Regions from separate parts of the Pseudomonas sp. FG98 genome, predicted to be linked through region 3. Evidence: predicted binding sites of a transcription regulator. Region 3 holds the regulator's gene; each other region holds the start of a gene.
The links. The regulator sigma-54, encoded in region 3, starts transcription at its own class of promoters, with help from an activator protein. The targets are predictions, from matches to a motif close to ANTGGCATNNANNTTGCTNT.
Positions count from the first base shown of each region.

Region 1: flgB (flagellar basal body rod protein FlgB) is a predicted target of sigma-54. The motif match lies at 2,087-2,106, and genes of this name have one in related genera.
Region 2: ACODSK_RS29255 (CmpA/NrtA family ABC transporter substrate-binding protein) is a predicted target of sigma-54. The motif match lies at 2,891-2,910, and genes of this name have one in related genera.
Region 4: nirB (nitrite reductase large subunit NirB) is a predicted target of sigma-54. The motif match lies at 2,126-2,145, and genes of this name have one in related genera.

Region 1 is NZ_JBMDIJ010000015.1:69,425-74,006, forward strand. It holds gene flgE (flagellar hook protein FlgE) at 1-416, opposite strand, end outside; gene flgD (flagellar hook assembly protein FlgD) at 444-1,169, opposite strand; gene flgC (flagellar basal body rod protein FlgC) at 1,185-1,625, opposite strand; gene flgB (flagellar basal body rod protein FlgB) at 1,629-2,039, opposite strand; gene ACODSK_RS12730 (autotransporter family protein) at 2,383-4,582, shown strand, end outside.
Region 2 is NZ_JBMDIJ010000099.1:3,857-8,438, forward strand. It holds gene rlmKL (bifunctional 23S rRNA (guanine(2069)-N(7))-methyltransferase RlmK/23S rRNA (guanine(2445)-N(2))-methyltransferase RlmL) at 1-946, opposite strand, end outside; gene rmf (ribosome modulation factor) at 1,479-1,694, shown strand; gene ACODSK_RS29250 (quinone-dependent dihydroorotate dehydrogenase) at 1,798-2,823, opposite strand; gene ACODSK_RS29255 (CmpA/NrtA family ABC transporter substrate-binding protein) at 2,981-4,171, shown strand; gene ACODSK_RS29260 (ANTAR domain-containing response regulator) at 4,186-4,582, shown strand, end outside.
Region 3 is NZ_JBMDIJ010000006.1:30,433-35,014, forward strand. It holds gene lptB (LPS export ABC transporter ATP-binding protein) at 1-703, shown strand, start outside; gene ACODSK_RS06285 (RNA polymerase factor sigma-54) at 879-2,372, shown strand; gene hpf (ribosome hibernation-promoting factor, HPF/YfiA family) at 2,454-2,762, shown strand; gene ptsN (PTS IIA-like nitrogen regulatory protein PtsN) at 2,775-3,239, shown strand; gene rapZ (RNase adapter RapZ) at 3,242-4,096, shown strand; gene ACODSK_RS06305 (HPr family phosphocarrier protein) at 4,117-4,389, shown strand; gene ACODSK_RS06310 (ZIP family metal transporter) at 4,448-4,582, opposite strand, start outside.
Region 4 is NZ_JBMDIJ010000036.1:998-5,579, forward strand. It holds gene nirB (nitrite reductase large subunit NirB) at 1-1,976, opposite strand, end outside; gene ACODSK_RS19705 (DUF6708 domain-containing protein) at 2,333-3,100, opposite strand; gene ACODSK_RS19710 (DUF6708 domain-containing protein) at 3,097-3,891, opposite strand; gene ACODSK_RS19715 (DUF6708 domain-containing protein) at 3,888-4,582, opposite strand, start outside.

The DNA of each region.
Region 1 (4,582 bases), on a different contig from region 3:
GTCAGGCCGGCCTTGAGGATGGTGCCGTTCTCGTCAGCCGCGTAGCCCTGCAGGCGCAGGCCATCGGAGGTGACGACGTAGTTGTCCTTGTTGGTCTGGAAGGCGCCGGCACGGGTGTAGCTCAGCGAGCCGTTGTCGCTGAGAATGAAGTAGCCCTGACCCTGGATGGCCATGTCCAGCACGTTGCCGGTGTTGTTCACGTCACCCTGGCCGAACTGCTGGGAAACCGCGGCCAGGCGCACGCCGTTGCCGACGGTCTTGCTGCCGACGCCGAGCTTGCTCGCCGAGTAGACGTCTTCGAATTCCGCGCGGGAGGATTTGAAGCCGGTGGTGGCAACGTTGGCGATGTTGTTGCCGGTAACGTCCAGCTGCTTGCTGGCTGCATAGAGACCGCTAAGGCCGATATTGAAGGACATCTTTCACTCCTGTGCCGTTAGCCGGCTCTATATACCGATGGTTTGCACTTTGGACAGCGCGACGCTGCCCAGACCGGCGAGATTGAGCATCATCTCGCCCCCTGTCTGACTGATGGTGACGCTGCTGACGGTGGCCGGGAGCAGGGTGTACATCTCCATGGCCTTGCCGTCGACGGTGGTGGTCGCCTTGAAGGTGTAGGTGTCCGGCGCGACCACTTCGCCTTTTTCGTTCTTGCCGTCCCAGACGAACGCGGCGTTGCCGGTGGACTGGTCGCCCAGGTCCAGGGTACGCACGGTGTTGCCGTCCTTGTCGGTGATGGTCACCTTGACGTCGGTGACCGACTGCGGCACCACCACCGAACCGTTCAGGCTCTTGCTGGTATCGACCACAGCCTTGTCGGTCTGGGCGATCACCGAGCGACCGACCAGGGACGAGGCCTGCAGGGCCTGGGACGATTTGTAGTTGCTGGAAATCGCGGTGACCGACTCGTTCAGCGAGGTGATGCCCTCAAGGCTGCTGAACTGCGCGAGCTGGGCGACGAATTCGCTGTTGTCCTGCGGATCGAGCGGGTTCTGGTGCTGCATCTGGGTCACCAGAAGCTGCAGGAACGCGTCCTTGCCGAGGGTCTGGCCACCGGTGGAGCTGTTGGTGGCGGAGGCGACGCCGGATTGCGAGGTGGTGCTCTTGACCCCGGACGCCTTGATGACGTCGTTGAGGTTCACCCCTGCTGTCGTATCGTTGACGCTAGCCATTGGCGCGGTCCCTTATCACTGACCCAGGGTCAGAACTTTCTGCATCATGGTCTTGGCCGTGTTCATCAACTCGGCGTTGGTCTGGAACGAGCGGCTGGCCGAGATCATGTCAGCCATTTCCTCGACCACGTTGACGTTCGGGTAGTAGACGTAGCCGTCCTTGTTCGCCGCCGGGTGGTTCGGCTCGTAGCGGGCCTCGAGGTTGCTCTGGTCCTCGACCACGCCGAGCACCTGCACGCCCTGCCCTGCCGCGTCCTGGTCCTGGAACAGCGACTGGCTGCCGTTCTGCGCCTGCTGGAAGGTGGTGGCAAACACCGGGTGACGGGCACGGTAGGTCTGGTCGATGCTCGACGAGACGGTCTCGGCGTTGGCGATGTTCGAGGCGACGGTGTTCAGACGGGTGGTCTGGGCGCTCATGCCGCTACCGGCGATGTTGAAAACACTGGCGAGGGACATGGATTACTCTCCGCGCAGGGCCGAAACCAGCCCTTTGAATTTACTGTTGAGCAGCGTGAAGCTGGCCTGGAAGCCCACGGCGTTTTCCGCGTAGTTGGACTGCTCCATCTGCGCATCGACGGTGTTCTGGTCGATCGACGGCTGCGCCGGCGTGCGGTATTGCAGGGCCTCGTCGCTGAGGCTCACGCCATCGGCCTCGATGTGCCGGGCGTTGGTCCGCTCCAGGGCAAAATGACCGCCCTTCTGGGTCTTTTCGGTCTCGGCGGCGAGCACGCTGGAAAAGTCCATGTCCCGCGCCTTGAAGTTCGGCGTATCGGCGTTGGCGATGTTGTTGGCCAGCACCTCGGCGCGCTGGGCACGGAAGCTCAGGGCCTTTTCATGGATACCGAGCGCTTTGTCGAAACTGATGCTCATGTCGGGGAAACCTTCGAAGGTTGACCGGATGGTTCGTTGGCGATGAGAGAGCAAGTCCTGTGCCAAAAAACGAAACCCCAGTAAAACCGGGGCTTTTGCGATTTTGCCGGGGGTGGCAATGACGGAAAAGCGGCAATTACTTTCCGCTGGATGCCGCCCGCGGCAGGAGAAAGCGGCAACACAGCCGAAAAAACCGGCGCCAAAAACATGTCATTTTAATATCAAGTCTTTTAACATCCGCCCGCTCGTTGCGTGGCGATTAGCCACTACCACCGTCCCGGCTGTTGCCACGCAAGGAATGCATCATGACTACAAGACGTTTAAGGACTGAACCGTGACTTCCATGCTTTTCCGCAAGACCCTGCTCGCCGTGGCCATCACCGCCACTACCCTTCCTGCCTATGCACAGACCGTGCAACTGACCGATGCCGGCTTCGTCAGTGACCGCCAGTTCTATACCGAAGACCTGGAGATCACCGGCAGCTACAACGGCGGTGCCGATGAGGACGCCATCGCGCTCAACGGCAGCTACCTGGAAAAGAACCTGATCCTCAATGCGACGATCAATAGCACCGGCGACTTCGCTGGCGGCGTGGATATGGACGCCTTTAGCCAGGCAACCAATTGGTACCCCACCTACATCACAGGTGACGTCACCAACAAAGGCAGCATCAGCGCCATTGGCAGCGGAGCCAACGCACTGCTGATCGACCCGGCCGTTATCGGCGGCAGCGTGATCAACGAAGGCCTGCTCTATGCCAAGGGCGAGCCGCTGCAAGACGACAATGACATCGATGCTGCCCGAGCCATCGACATCAGCGGGTCAAGCATCATCGCCAAAAACCTGGTGAATACCGCCAGCGGCCGCATCATCGCCGAAGGCACGAACGCCAAGGGCATCAGCATGGAAGGCGGCAGTATCGTCGGCAAGCTCATCAACGACGGCCTGATCCAGGTCACCGGTGATGGCGCCACGGCCGTCGACATCACCACCAACGAACACACCTGGCCCTCCGACATGGCCGACCTGGGCGGCATCGAGAACCACGGCACCATCATCGCCAGCGGCGACGATGCCGAAGGCATCCGCATCGACGGCGTCAGCTTTACCAGCAAAGATGCACACCTGATCAACACCGGCACGATCCAGGCCACCGATGCCGCTATCGTCGTCGGCGGTACCGACATCGACGTCTACAACGAGCAGAACGCGCCAATCCAGATCATCAACAGCGGCAAGCTGATCTCCGCCGACGAAGCCGTGGACGCTAGCGAGGCCAACAAAGACGTTCATCTGATCCTGCAGGACGGCAGCCAGATCACCGGCAACCTGATCGACCTGGACAACATCGAGGTAACCGGCAACGTCGACTTCACCGGCACCGACAGCACAAGCGATGGCTACAACATCCGCATGTGGGACCCCGAGACCGAATGGCTCGACGTCGGCAGCGTCTCCGAAGAAACCCCGGCCCAGCTCAACCTGCTGAGCGCTCACACCAGCCTGGATGGCAACCTGTACGTCGCCGGCAATTCCGCGCTGGGCCTGAACCTGTACAGCGCCACCAACCCCAACGTAGCGGTCCTGAGCGTTACCGGCACCGCCCAATTCGGCAAGGACGCGCAGATCAAGCTGGCCGCGCAGGGTAGCGACTTCTCCGCCAACGGCAGCGTGTACACGCTGATCCAGGCCGGCCAGATCGAGGTACTGACCGCTGACGGCGAAGAGGTCGACCCGAACGGCAAGCTGAATCTGGTCAGCTCTTCCGCGCTGCTCAACGTCGACAGCTACACGCTGGAAAACAACACCCTGGTGGCTACCGTCACCGGCAAGGGCGAGAGCGAAATCAACGACATCATCACCGGCAACGGCGGTTCGGCGAACAGCCAGAAGGCCATCGGCAGCCTGCTCAACGACGGTGTGATCGGTCGCATCAGCCAGCAGAACCCCAACGACCCACTGCTGCAAACCCTGCTCAACGCCAACGAAGCCGACCTGACCCGCGTCGCCGAGCAACTGACCCCGGAAACCAACGGCGGCGCCACCCAGGCGGCCACCACCAGCCAGAACCTGGTCAGCAACGTCACCGGCAGCCGCACCAGCAGCCTGCGCGGTGCCTCGTCGGGTGAAGCCTTCAAGGAAGCCGGTGTCTGGGTACAAAGCCTGTACAGCGACGCCACCCAGGACCTGCGTGACGGCGTGGCCGGCTACAACGCCTACAGCCGCGGTATCGCCGTGGGTGCAGACGGCAAGCTGAACGACCAGTTGACCCTGGGCCTGGCCTACAGCTTCATCAACACCGACGTGAACGGCAAAAGCGGCAACAAGACCGAAGTCGACAGCCACGCCTTCACCCTGTACGGCGGTTATGAGCTGGGCAACTACTTCGTTGACGGCAGCCTGACCTACGGCATCAACGACAACGACAGCAAGCGCCAGATCGCCAGCACCCAGGCCAAGGCCAGCTACGACAGCGACCTGCTCGGCCTGAACCTGGTCGGTGGCTACACCTGGAAGATCAACCCGCAAGTGCTGGTCGAAC
Region 2 (4,582 bases), on a different contig from region 3:
TGCTGATTACCAGGCCTTTCTGGTTCTGGTCCGGACGCGGCTCGAAGGTGCCGACCTCGCCCTGGTAGATCTTCACCCAGTCGCTCAGGCCGGCGCGCTCGACGTTGTTGCGGCCCGGCTGGATCAGCCGCGGATCGGCCTCGTAACCGCGAATCCACAGTGGAGGGCGGGCCAGGCCGGCTTCGGCGCGGGCGCGGGCCTCGTCATGCACCTTGCGCCACAGCGCCGGCACATGGCCAAGCCAGGAGGTGAAGCCCCAGCGCTCGCGCTTGAGGTTAGGCGCGATATCGGCGGCGATCATCGCGGCTTCGACGAGGAAGGTCCCGACACCGCACATCGGGTCGGCCAGCGCCCCACCTTCGGCGGCGATGCGCGGCCAGCCGGCACGGATCAGCACGGCGGCGGCGAGGTTTTCCTTGAGCGGCGCAGCGCCTTGCTGCAGGCGGTAGCCGCGCTGGTGCAGGCTGTGGCCGGAGAGGTCGAGGGAGAGGATCGCTTCACCGCGCTCCAGGCGCAGGTGCACGCGCAGGTCGGGATTGAGCTTGTCGATCGACGGGCGCTCGCCCTGGGCATTACGCAGCTTGTCGACGATGGCGTCCTTGACCTTCAGGGCACCGAAGTGGGTGTTGTCGATGCCCGAGCCATGGCCGCTGAACTCCACCGCCAGGGTGCCGGCGGCGTCCAGGTGTTCCTGCCAGTCGACCTCGTGGACGCCGTCGTACAGATCGTCGGCGTTCTTCATGTTGAAGCGCTTGAGTACCAGCAGCACGCGGTTGGCCAGGCGCGACCACAGGCACAGGCGGTAGGCGGTTTCCATATCGGCCGAGCCGCGCAGGGCCGAGGTGTGCTCGCGCACGTCCTCCAGGCCAAGGCCGCGGGCCTCATCGGCGAGCAGGCCTTCCAGGCCTTTGGGACAGGTGAGATAGAGTTCGAAACGGTCCGACATGGGTCAATCCAGCCTTGTAGTGAAGGTGCGAGCGCATCGCCCTTCGAAGTTTGATCGGAGACCTTCTGCAAGCCTCCGAGTGGTACGACTTCGCGTACCGGGCCACCCGACGCGGTCCTTCCTGCGCTGGCAAAAAGGCTTTGATCGTCGGGCAGATGGAATAATTCTGTTGCTGTGGGTCACAAAAGTGACCCTTCGTCGTTTTATCGGCCAGCGCCGGAAAATGCTCCTGACGATGGCCTTTTGCTGCAAAGGCCGGGTAACTCCTGATGATAGTTGGCTTTACCCGGGATCTCCTTCCGTCGCAATTTTTTACTTATCCCCTCACCCATGGAAAGGTTACGTGCTTATGACAATTTGTTCGTTCACACGTCACGCCCCATTGGTTAGAACTCAACTCAGGTCGTGACCGCAACGGTACGACACTTCAGCTCGCCACGCCGGCAGCGAGCGCAAAACCGGCAGAAAGAATCTGCCCGACCTCAGACGAGGTCGACGGGACATTACAGTCAACAAATGAGGGCAGTACCCTATGAGAAGACTTAAGCGTGATCCGTTGGAAAGAGCATTTTCACGTGGCTACCAATACGGAGTCACCGGCAAATCCCGCGAGCTTTGCCCCTTCACCCTACCCTCCGTGCGCCAGGCATGGATCAATGGCTGGCGTGAAGGACGGGGCGACAACTGGGATGGCATGACCGGCACCGCTGGTATCCATAGACTCAACGAAGTTCACGCCGTTGGCTGATCGAGGAGCTTCAACCGAATAACCGCTTCACATGCGCGCCCCATCCGGGCGGCGGGCTTCGGCCCAGGGGGCCCCAAATGGGGCCCTTTTTTATGGCCGCGGATTAGCGGCCAGGCATCGCAGCAATGGCATCCACCGCTTCACGAATCAGCGCCGGGCCCTTGTAGATGAAGCCGGAGTAGATCTGCACCAGGCTGGCGCCGGCAGCGATCTTCTCGGCGGCGTGACGGCCTTCGGTGATACCACCTGCAGCGATGATCGGCATGCGCCCGGCCAGCTCACCCGCCAGGACCTTCACGGTGTTGGTGCTCTTCTCACGGACCGGGGCGCCGGACAGGCCGCCGGCCTCGTTCGCGTGGTTCAGGCCTTCGACGCCCTCGCGGCTGAGGGTGGTGTTGGTGGCGATCACCGCATCCATACCCGATTCCAGCAGCGCTGCCGCCACCAGTGCGGTTTCCTCGTCGGTCATGTCCGGGGCGATCTTGATCGCTACCGGTACCCGCTTGCCGTGGGCCAGGGCCAGTTCTTCACGGCGCACGGCCAGGGTATCGAGCAGTTGCTTGAGCGAGTCACCGAACTGCAGGCTGCGCAGGCCCGGGGTGTTGGGCGAGCTGACGTTGACGGTGATGTAGCTGGCGTGGGTGTAGACCTTGTCCAGGCAGATCAGGTAGTCGTCCACCGCGCGCTCGACCGGGGTGTCGAAGTTCTTGCCGATATTGATGCCGAGCACGCCCTTGTAGCTGGAGGCGCGCACGCGGTTGATCAGGTTGTCCACGCCAAGGTTGTTGAAGCCCATGCGATTGATGATCGCCTCGGCTTCCGGCAGGCGGAAGATCCGCGGCTTCGGGTTGCCCGGCTGCGAACGCGGGGTCACGGTGCCGATCTCGACGAAGCCGAAGCCCAGTTGGGCGAAGCCGTCGATGGCCGCGCCGTTCTTGTCCAGGCCGGCGGCCAGGCCGACCGGGTTGGCGAACTCCAGGCCCATGACCTTCACCGGCAAACGCGCCGGCGCCTTGGTCAACAGCCCGTTGAGGCCCAGGCGGCCGCCGGCACCGATCAGGTCGAGCGACAGGTCGTGGGAAGTTTCCGGGGACAGTTTGAACAACAGCTGGCGGGCCAGGTTATACATGGGCGGGCTTGGCTCTGGATTTGGAGAGGTGGCGATTATAGCCACGGCGGGCTTTGGGTGACAGGGGCTTGGCATATGGGTTGCTTGAGCGCCTGCATGGGGTCGGCATCTTCAAGACGCTGGCCAAGCGCTTTACCTGCCGGGCGACTGCACTGCGATGACCGATTTTTCCCCCTCCCCCCTGGCCTGGCTGCACGGCAGCGATGCGCCGGAAAAGACCAGCCTCAACATCGGCTTCATGGCCCTGAGCGACTGTGCGCCCCTGGTGGTCGCCGCGACCCAGGGCTTTGCCCAGCCCCATGGCCTGACCCTCAATCTCAAGCGCCAGAGTTCCTGGGCCGGGCTGCGCGACGGGCTGCTCAGCGGCGAGCTGGATGCCGTGCATTGCCTGTACGGCCTGACCTACGCCGTCCACCTGGGCATCGGCGGTGTTGCCGCAGCGCCGATGTCGGTGCTGATGGGCCTTAACCACAATGGCCAGAGCATCAACCTGTCTCCGGACTTGCGGGCCTTGGGCGTGACCACTCCTGAGGCACTGGAACGCCATGTGCACCAAAGCCGCGCAAAACTGACCTTCGCCCAGACCTTCCCCACCGGCACCCATGCCATGTGGCTGTATTACTGGCTCGCCAGCCAGGGCATTCATCCCTTGCAGGACGTCAACAGCGTGGTGGTTCCGCCCTCGCAGATGCTCGCCCACCTGCGCGCCGGTCGCATCGACGGTTTCTGCGTGGGCGAACCCTGGTCGGCCAACGCGGTGAACCAAGGCATGGGCTTTACCCTGGCCACCAGCCAATCGATCTGGCCGGATCACCCGGAGAAAGTGCTGGCCAGCACTGCCGCCTTCACCCAGCAATATCCCAACAGCGCCCGCGCCCTGGTGGCCTCGGTGCTGGCGGCCAGCCGCTTCATCGAGGAAAGCCTGGAAAACCGCCGCGCCACCGCGCGCCTGCTCAGCGCCGAAAACTACCTCGACGCACCGCTGGAGGATATCGAGCCGCGCATGCTCGGCGACTACAGCGACGGCCTGGGTAACCACTGGCACGACGCCCACGCCCTGAGCCTGCACAACGGCGGCGCGGCCAACGTGCCGTACCTGTCCGACGGCATGTGGTTCATGACCCAGTTCCGTCGCTGGGGCCTGCTGCGGGAAGATCCCGACTACCTGGGCGTGGCCCGCGAGGTCCAGCAACTCGGCCTGTATCGCGATGCCGCCACCAGCCTTGGCATCGATTGCCCGGTCGCGGTCATGCGCAGCAGCCAACTGATCGACGGTGTGGTCTGGGATGGCAGCGATCCGCGCGGCTACGCCCACGGCTTCCGCCTGCACGCTTTGTCCGACCACTAACAGGAGTTGCCCTGATGTTGCGAATCCTGTTGATCGACGACACCGAGAAGAAGGTCGGACGGCTGCGTGCAGCGCTGGTGGAAGCCGGCTTCGAGGTGATCGAGGAGTCCGGCCTGACCATCGACCTGCCGGCGCGCGTCGAAACGGTGCGTCCGGATGTGATTTTGATCGATACCGAATCACCGGGCCGCGATGTGATGGACCAGGTGGTGCTGGTCAGCCGCGACCTGCCGCGGCCGATCGTGATGTTTACCGACGAGCACGATCCGGGGGTGATGCGCCAGGCGATCCAGGCCGGGGTCAGTGCCTATATCGTCGAGGGCATCCATGCCCGGCGCCTGCAGCCGATCCTCGACGTGGCCATGGCCCGCTTCGAAAGCGACCAGGCGCTCAAGGCCCAGCTCCAGGCCC
Region 3 (4,582 bases):
CCTGGCCAAGAGCTACAAGAGCCGACAAGTGGTACGTGATGTCAGCCTGTCGATCGACAGCGGCCAGATCGTCGGCCTGCTCGGCCCCAACGGCGCCGGCAAGACCACTTGCTTCTACATGATCGTCGGCCTGGTCCAGGCCGACCAGGGCCGCGTCCTGATCGACGACCTGGATGTCAGCCATCAACCGATGCATGGCCGCGCTCGCGCCGGCATCGGTTACCTGCCCCAGGAAGCCTCGATCTTCCGCAAGCTGTCGGTGGCCAACAACATCATGGCGATCCTGGAGACGCGCAAGGACCTCGACAGCGATGGCCGGCGCAAGGAGCTGGAAAGCCTGCTGCAGGAATTCCACATCAGCCATATCCGCGACAACCTCGGCATGAGCCTGTCCGGAGGTGAACGCCGCCGGGTGGAAATCGCCCGCGCCCTGGCCACCGCTCCGAAGTTCATCCTGCTCGACGAACCCTTCGCCGGCGTCGACCCGATCTCGGTCGGCGATATCAAGCAGATCATCCATCACCTGAAGGCCAAGGGCATCGGCGTCCTGATCACCGACCACAACGTCCGTGAAACCCTCGATATCTGCGAAACCGCGTACATCGTCAACGACGGCCAGTTGATCGCCGAAGGCGATTCGGAAACCATCCTGGCCAACCAGCTGGTGAAAGAGGTGTACCTCGGCCACGAGTTCCGCCTGTAGATCGAAATACCGGAGTGACCGAGCGCTGGCATTCAGCCATTATTGCGGCTTAATTGTTACAGCGCTCTAGGCAAACGCTACAATTTCAGGCATATATCTTGCTTAAAATTGGCGCCCAGCGCCCGTGTAGTAGATGGCGCATGCGCGCCGGCGAATAAGGTGTAAAGCCCCAGCCATGAAACCATCGCTCGTCCTAAGAATGGGCCAGCAACTGACGATGACCCCGCAGTTGCAACAGGCCATCCGTCTGCTCCAGCTCTCCACGCTGGACCTGCAGCAGGAAATCCAGGAAGCCCTGGAGTCCAATCCGATGCTCGAACGCCAGGAAGACGGCGACGACTTCGACAACAGCGACCCCATGGCCGACAACGCCGAGAGCAAACCCGTCGCGGAATCTCAGGAGAGCAGCTTCGAACAGACCGGGCCCACTGCGGAAAACCTCGAAGAAGGCGAATGGAACGAGCGCATCCCCAACGAACTGCCGGTCGACACGGCCTGGGAAGATATCTACCAGACCAGCGCCAGCAGCCTGCCCAGCAACGATGACGACGAGTGGGACTTCACCACCCGCACCTCCGCGGGCGAGAGCCTGCAGAGCCATCTGCTCTGGCAGCTCAACCTGGCACCGATGTCGGACACCGACCGCCTCATTGCCGTCACCCTGATCGATTGCATCAACAATCAGGGTTACCTCGACGAAACCCTGGAAGAAATCTGCGACTCCTTCGATCCCGAGCTCGATATCGAGCTGGACGAGATCGAAGCCGTCCTGCACCGCATCCAGCAGTTCGAACCCGCCGGCATCGGCGCACGCAACCTGGGCGAGTGCCTGTTGCTGCAACTGCGCCAACTGCCCGCCAACACCCCATGGATGGCTGAAGCACAGCGCCTGGTGAGTGATTACATCGACCTGCTCGGCAGCCGCGACTACAGCCAGCTGATGCGCCGCATGAAGCTCAAGGAAGACGAGCTGCGCCAGGTCATCGAGCTGGTGCAGAGCCTCAACCCGCGCCCCGGGTCGCAGATCGAATCCAGCGAGCCGGAGTATGTGGTACCCGACGTGATCGTGCGCAAGGACAACGATCGCTGGCTGGTGGAACTGAACCAGGAGGCGGTACCGCGCCTGCGGGTCAATCCACAGTACGCCGGTTTCGTTCGCCGCGCCGACACCAGCGCCGACAACACCTTCATGCGCAACCAGTTGCAGGAGGCGCGCTGGTTCATCAAGAGCCTGCAGAGCCGCAACGAGACCCTGATGAAGGTTGCCACGCAGATCGTCGAGCATCAGCGCGGTTTCCTCGACCACGGCGACGAAGCCATGAAGCCGCTGGTGCTGCACGATATCGCCGAGGCGGTGGGCATGCACGAGTCGACCATTTCCCGGGTGACCACGCAGAAATACATGCACACGCCGCGTGGCATCTACGAGCTGAAGTACTTTTTCTCCAGCCACGTCAGCACCTCCGAAGGCGGTGAATGCTCCTCCACCGCCATCCGCGCGATCATCAAGAAACTGGTTGCCGCGGAAAATCAGAAAAAGCCATTGAGTGACAGCAAGATCGCTGGTTTACTGGAGGCACAAGGCATCCAGGTAGCACGTCGCACCGTCGCCAAGTACCGCGAGTCCCTCGGCATTGCACCATCGAGTGAGCGCAAGCGATTGATGTGACATTCCCTGAGATGTGCCATCGCAATTCAGTGGCAGGCGCAACACCTGCCTCTTTATGCACGGCAACAAAGGAGAAGCAGTATGCAAGTCAACATCAGTGGACAACATGTAGAAGTCACTCCTCCGCTTCGTGAATATGTCGAGCTCAAGCTCAAGCGCCTGGAGGGTCATTTCGACAGGATCACCAACGTCCAGGTCATCATGAAGGTCGAGAAACTCCAGCAGAAAGTGGAGGCGACCTTGCAGATTCCCGGTGGTGAAGTGGTCGCCAATGCCGAAGACGCCGACATGTATGCCGCCATCGACTCCTTGACCGACAAGCTCGACCGCCAACTGAAAAAACACAAGGAAAAACAGCAAAGTCTGCTGCAAGGTGCAGCGGCCCGCTGATCCCCCTCATCCATGATCCGACTTGAATCCATCCTGACCCCCGGCCGTTCCCTGGTGAACGTGCCGGGAGGCAGTAAAAAGCGCGTACTTGAACAGATCGCCAACCTGATCGGGAAGGAAGTTCCCGGACTGGAAAACCAGGAAGTGTTCGAAAGCCTGATTGCCCGGGAAAAGCTCGGCTCGACAGGTTTCGGCAATGGCATCGCCATCCCTCACTGCCGCCTCAAGGGCTGCACCAGCCCGGTCAGCGCGCTGTTGCATCTGGATGCCCCCATCGATTTCGACGCCATCGACGGCGCCCCGGTAGACCTGCTGTTCGTCCTGCTGGTCCCGGAAGCCGCCACCGATGCGCATCTTGAACTGCTACGCCAAATTGCCAGCATGCTCGACCGCAAGGATGTTCGCGACAGGCTGCGCGCTGCCGACAGCAGCACCGCCCTGTACCAGGTTGTCCTGGACGCGCAGAACGAGTCCTGAGCATGCGCCTGATCATCGTCAGCGGCCGTTCCGGATCCGGCAAAAGCACCGCCCTCGATGTCCTGGAAGACAATGGCTTCTACTGTATCGACAACCTCCCCGCCGGCCTGCTTCCGCAGCTGGCGGAGAGCGCGCTGATCAACACCGAGCTGCTGCAACCGCGGGTCGCCGTGTCGATCGACGCCCGCAACCTGCCGAGCCACCTCACGCGCTTCCCTGAATTGCTCGAAGAAGCACGGGCCCGGCATATCCAGTGCGATGTGCTCTACCTGGACGCCGACGAAGAAACCCTGCTCAAGCGTTTCTCCGAAACTCGCCGACGTCATCCGCTGACCAACCAGGACCGCTCGCTTGCCGAGGCCATCCGGGTCGAAAGCGAACTGCTCGGCCCTATCGCCGACCTGGCGGACCTGAAGATCGACACCACCAACCTCAACCTTTACCAGTTGCGGGACTCGATCAAGCTGCGCCTGCTCAATCAACCCGAGCCCGGCACGGCCTTCCTGGTCGAGTCGTTCGGCTTCAAGCGCGGCATGCCGGTGGATGCCGACGTGGTGTTCGATGTTCGCTGCCTGCCCAATCCCTACTGGAAACCTGAATTGCGCGAGCATTCCGGCCGGGACCAGCCGGTGATCGACTACCTGGCCGCACAACCGGATGTGGAAGAAATGTTCCAGGACATATCGTCCTACCTGCTGAAATGGTTGCCACGCTTCGCCGCCAGCAACCGCGCTTACGTCACCGTTGCCATTGGCTGCACTGGCGGTCACCATCGCTCGGTCTACCTCACCGAACGGCTCGGCCAGTTGCTGCAACCCATATTGAAGAACGTCCAGGTTCGCCACCGCGACCTCTAGTCCACAGGATCCCACCCGCGATGCCCGCCATTGAAATCGAGATCATCAACAAGCTGGGCCTGCATGCCCGTGCGGCTGCCAAGTTCGTCGGCGTGGCGGGCAAGTTTCCCTGCGCGGTCAAGGTTGGACGAGCACCGGACAAGCTGGTCGATGGCAAAAGCATCATGGCGGTGATGATGCTCGCCGCGGGCAAGGGCACCACCGTCCACCTGTCGGCAGAAGGCGAGCAGGACAACGATGCTCTGCAGGCATTGGTCGAACTGATCAACAACCGCTTCGACGAAGGCGAATGAATTGCCAGCCATGAAAAAGCCCGCCAGATTGGCGGGCTTTTTCGTTTAACGCAGAGAATCAAGACAGCGCGGTATCCATCACCATCATCAAGCAGAAGCCGACGCACAAACCCAGGCTGGCCAAGCGGTGATGTCCGTTGGCCCGCGACTCGGGAATGATCTCCTGGGTCACCACCAGCAGCATGGCGCCGGC
Region 4 (4,582 bases), on a different contig from region 3:
CTGTCCTGCACGCCGTAGCGGCACCAGGTGCTGCCGACGCAGGACTTCACGGTACGGGTCGACTTGCCGTAGGCATGCCCGGTCTCGAAGCCGGCGGCGATCAGCTCTTCCCAGATCAGCGGCAACTCGTGCAACTGCGCGCCGAACAGGTCGATGCGCTGGCCGCCGGTAATCTTGGTGTAGAGGTCGTATTTCTTCGCCACCTCGCCGATCACGATCAGCTTGTCCGGGGTGATCTCGCCGCCCGGAATTCGCGGCACCACCGAGTAGGTGCCGTTCTTCTGCATGTTGGCCATGAAGGTGTCGTTGGTGTCCTGCAGCGGCACCAGCGCCGGGTCCATGATCGGCTGGTTCCAGCACGAGGCGAGGATCGAACCGACCGTGGGCTTGCAGATGTCGCAGCCAAGATGGCCCTTGCCATGGCGCGCCAGCAGCTCGTCGAAATCGCGAATGCCCTCGACCCGCACCAGCGCATAGAGCTCCTGGCGGGTGTAGGCGAAGTGTTCGCAGAGGCTCTTGTCCACGGCCACGCCGCGGGCGGTCAGTTCGTGCTCGAAGACCTGCTTGAGCAAGGCCGCGCAACCGCCGCAACCGGTGGCCGCCTTGGTGCAGCCCTTGACCGCTGCCAGGTCGCCGCAGCCGCTGTCGATGGCGGCACAGATCGCGCCCTTGCTGACGTTGTGGCAGGAGCAGATGGTCGCGCTGTCGGGCAAGGCATCGGCACCCAGGGCCGGCGCACCGCCGGATTGCGGCAGGATCAGCGCCGCCGGCTCGTCCGGCACGGCGATGCCGTTCTGCACGTATTGCAGCAGGGTGTCGTAGTAGCTGTTGTCGCCCACCAGCACGGCGCCGATCACCCGCTTGCCGCTGGCATCCAGGACCAGGCGCCGGTAGCTGCTGCCGCCCTCGTCGATAAAGCGGTAGCTGCGTGCCCCCGGCGTGGCGCCATGGGCATCGCCGATGGAGCCGACATCGACGCCGAGCAGCTTGAGCTTGGTCGACATGTCCGCCCCGGCGAACGGCTCCGCAGCCTGCCCGGCCAGGGCCGCAGCCAGGTTGCGGGCCATGCTGTAGCCGGGCGCCACCAGGCCGAACACGCTGCCATTCCACGAGGCGCACTCGCCGATGGCGTAGATGCGCGGGTCACTGCTGCGGCATTCGCCATCGATCACCACGCCACCACGAGTCGCCACTTCCAGGCCGCAGGCACGGGCCAGGGTATCCTGCGGGCGGATACCGGCGGAGAACACGATCAGGTCGGTCTCAAGAAACTCGCCGCCGTCGAAATTCATCCGGTAGCGATACTCTTCCCCGGCAACGATCGCCTGGGTCGCCCGGGACAGATGCACGCCAACCCCCAGCGCCTCGATCCGCGCGCGCAGCGCCGCACCGCCCTCGCCGTCCAGCTGTACCGGCATCAGGCGCGGGGCGAACTCCACCACATGGGCTTCCAGGCCCAGTGACTTGAGGGCGTTGGCCGCCTCCAGGCCGAGCAGCCCGCCCCCCACCACCACACCGCGCCGAGCACTGGTCGCAGCGGCGCGAATGCCGTCGAGATCGTCCAGGGTGCGATAGACCAGCCGCGCCGAACCTTCGGAACCCTGGATCGGCGGCACGAAGGGATAGGAACCGGTAGCAAGGATCAATTGGTCATAGGCATAACGCCCCGCGCTGGTCACCACCTCGCGGCGCTCGCGGTCGATCTCCAGCACCGCCTCGCCCAGATGCAAGGCCACACCGTGCTCGCCATACAGACCGGCCTCCCCCAGTGCCAGAGCCTCGGCATCGCTGCCGGCGAAGTACTCGGACAGGTGTACCCGATCGTAGGCACGCTGGCGTTCCTCGCCGAACACCCGCACCTCGAAACGGGCCAGGGCACCGCGCTCGATCAATTGCTCGACGCAGTGATGACCGACCATGCCGTTGCCGACGATAACCAGCTTTTCTCGTTGTTGGATGGACGCAAAGGCGTTCATGCGCGGTTCCTCACGGTGCGGGGCGAACCCCAAAAAAAACACAAAAAAAGGCGCCTGGAGCCGAAGCTCCAGGCGCCTTTGCCTGGTCTTGATCGTTATGGTCCGAAAAGGTGATCGACGTTGACCACCGGGGACGTTGTGAAACGGTAAAAGCAGGGACTGTGCCAAGTGCGGATATGGCCTGAAATCGGGGGATTTCAGGGTTTATCGGGGGTGAGATCGAACCATGGTGGTGCAGTGGTCACTGTTTTGGAGCACGGGTGGGGCCATGGCCACGCGGTTTAAAACGCAGGCCTGCGTCAAGACCGATGATGTCTATTAGCGGGACATTCATGTTGCATCCTGGATGAATGTGCTCATGGCGCAGTCCTCGATTCCAGATCCATATCCGCAGGCCATTCCACCTTGGGCGCCAGGTAAAGGGCGATGTTGAAATCCGACACATTGTTGTGATCTTTTGGCCGGCCAGGAGGGGGTAGTGCATCAGGGCCTTGTTGCATGTAGGTGCAGATATAGGCCCAGGCATGCTGGTCGGCGCCCATGGTGGTCAGGGGGAAGCGGTCGATGACTTCGTTGGTGCCGGGCTTGACGATGGAAAGCACTACGCCGCCCTTGATGACCACTCCATTTCCCGTTGCGCCGCGCTTTAACCAGCGTTCGGCACGAACCTGGGACCAGTCATAGGCAACTGGTTCCACTCGCCAGCGTTCGAAGGGGTTCCACCAGCGGAAGTTGAAGTTGTAGGCGTAGATGCGTTGGCGAACTCTGTTGAAGCGCAGGGGTTGATCTCGTGGAGGTGCCAGTTCAAATTTAACAGCGAGCAGGAACGTCCAAACTCCAACGCAAGCGCTAGAGATAAACATCAGCCACTCTTCTAATTTGAATGCCAAACCAGACGAAAAGAAACTCCATATTATGTCTACCGTCAGGAACCCTTGGAATGGCACGAACCAGATCAATAGCCCTCTTAAAAGCGCAGATGCACGCGGTAACTCCAGAAAGACATGATCTTGATGGTTGGGGGTATCGAATCCGAGCGCTGGAATTACGACAGGCGGATTATCAGGACAAGGCAGATCTTCCTGCCAGCCCGAGCAGGGTGGAACAAGTTTCGGCCTGCTCATAAGCCCCCAACTCCTGGCGCAGTCCTCGACTCCAGATCCATATCCGCAGGCCATTCCACCTTGGGCGCCAGTAGAAGGGCGATGTTTGCTCCCACATCGTTGTGATCTTTCGGCCGGCCAGGCGGTGGTAGTGCATCAGGGCCTTGTTGCATATAAGTGCAGACATAGGCCCAGGCATGCTGGTCGGCGCCCATGGTGGTCAGGGGGAAACGGTCGATGACTTCGTTGGTGCCTGGCTTGACGATGGAGAGCATCACGCCGCCCTTGATGACCACTCCATTTCCCGTCGCACCGCGCTTTAACCAGCGTTCGGCGCGGACTTGGGACCAGTCGTAGACCACCGGTTCCACCCGCCAGCGTTCAAACGGATTCCACCAGCGATAAATGAAGTTGTAGGCATAGATGCGTTGGCGGGCGCGGTTGAAGCGTAAGGGCTGATCTCGGGGAGGCGCCAATTCAATTTTCATGCAGAAAATAAGTGACCAAATACCAACGAGAATACCAATGAGGAATACGGTCCAGTCTTCGGTTTTCAGCACACGCTCAGTTGTTAGATAGCCCCATAACAGATCGACAGTCAGTGTGCTCTGAAATGGTACGAACCAGAGCAACCATCCTCTTAAAAGTGCCGACGCACGTGGTAACTCCAAAAAGACATGATCTTGATGATTGGGAGTAGCGAATCCGAGCGCTGGAACTACGACAGGTGGATTATCAGGATGGGGCAGATCTTCCTGCCAGCCAGAGCAGGGCGGAACAAGTTTTGGCCTGCTCATAAGCCCCCAACTCATGGCGCAGTCCTCGATTCCAGATCCATATCCGCAGGCCATTTCACCTTGGGCGCCAGGAGAAGGGCGATATTGTGCTCCATCACATTGTTGTGGTCTTTCGGCCGGCCAGGCGGTGGTAGTGCATCAGGACCTTGTTGCATGTAGGTACAGACATAGGCCCAGGCATGCTGGTCGGCGCCCATGGTGGTCAGGGGGAAACGGTCGATGACTTCGTTGGTGCCCGGCTTGACGATGGAGAGCACCACGCCGCCCTTGATGACTACTCCATCCATCGTTGCACCACGCTTTAACCAGCGCTCGGCGCGGACCTGGGACCAGTCGTAAGCGACCGGCTCCACCCACCAGCGTTCGAAGGGGTTCCACCAGCGGAATTTGAAGTTGTAGGCGTAGAGGCGTTGGCGGGCTCGGTTGAAGCGTAGGGGTTGATCTCTGGGAGGAGCTACATCGAGCCTCCAGAAAATTAGAATCGACCAAATACCAGAGAGAACAAGAAAGCCGAATATGAACAACTCTTCACGCCACAGTGATCGTTCACTTGACAAGTAACTCCACAACATATCAGCAAGCATGAAGCTCAAGATCAGTGAACACCAGGCCAGCAAGCCTCTGATAAGCGCTGCCGCTCGCGGCAACTCCAAGTAGATCTCATCCTGATGATTGGGTGTGTCGAATCCAAGAGCAGGAATCACAG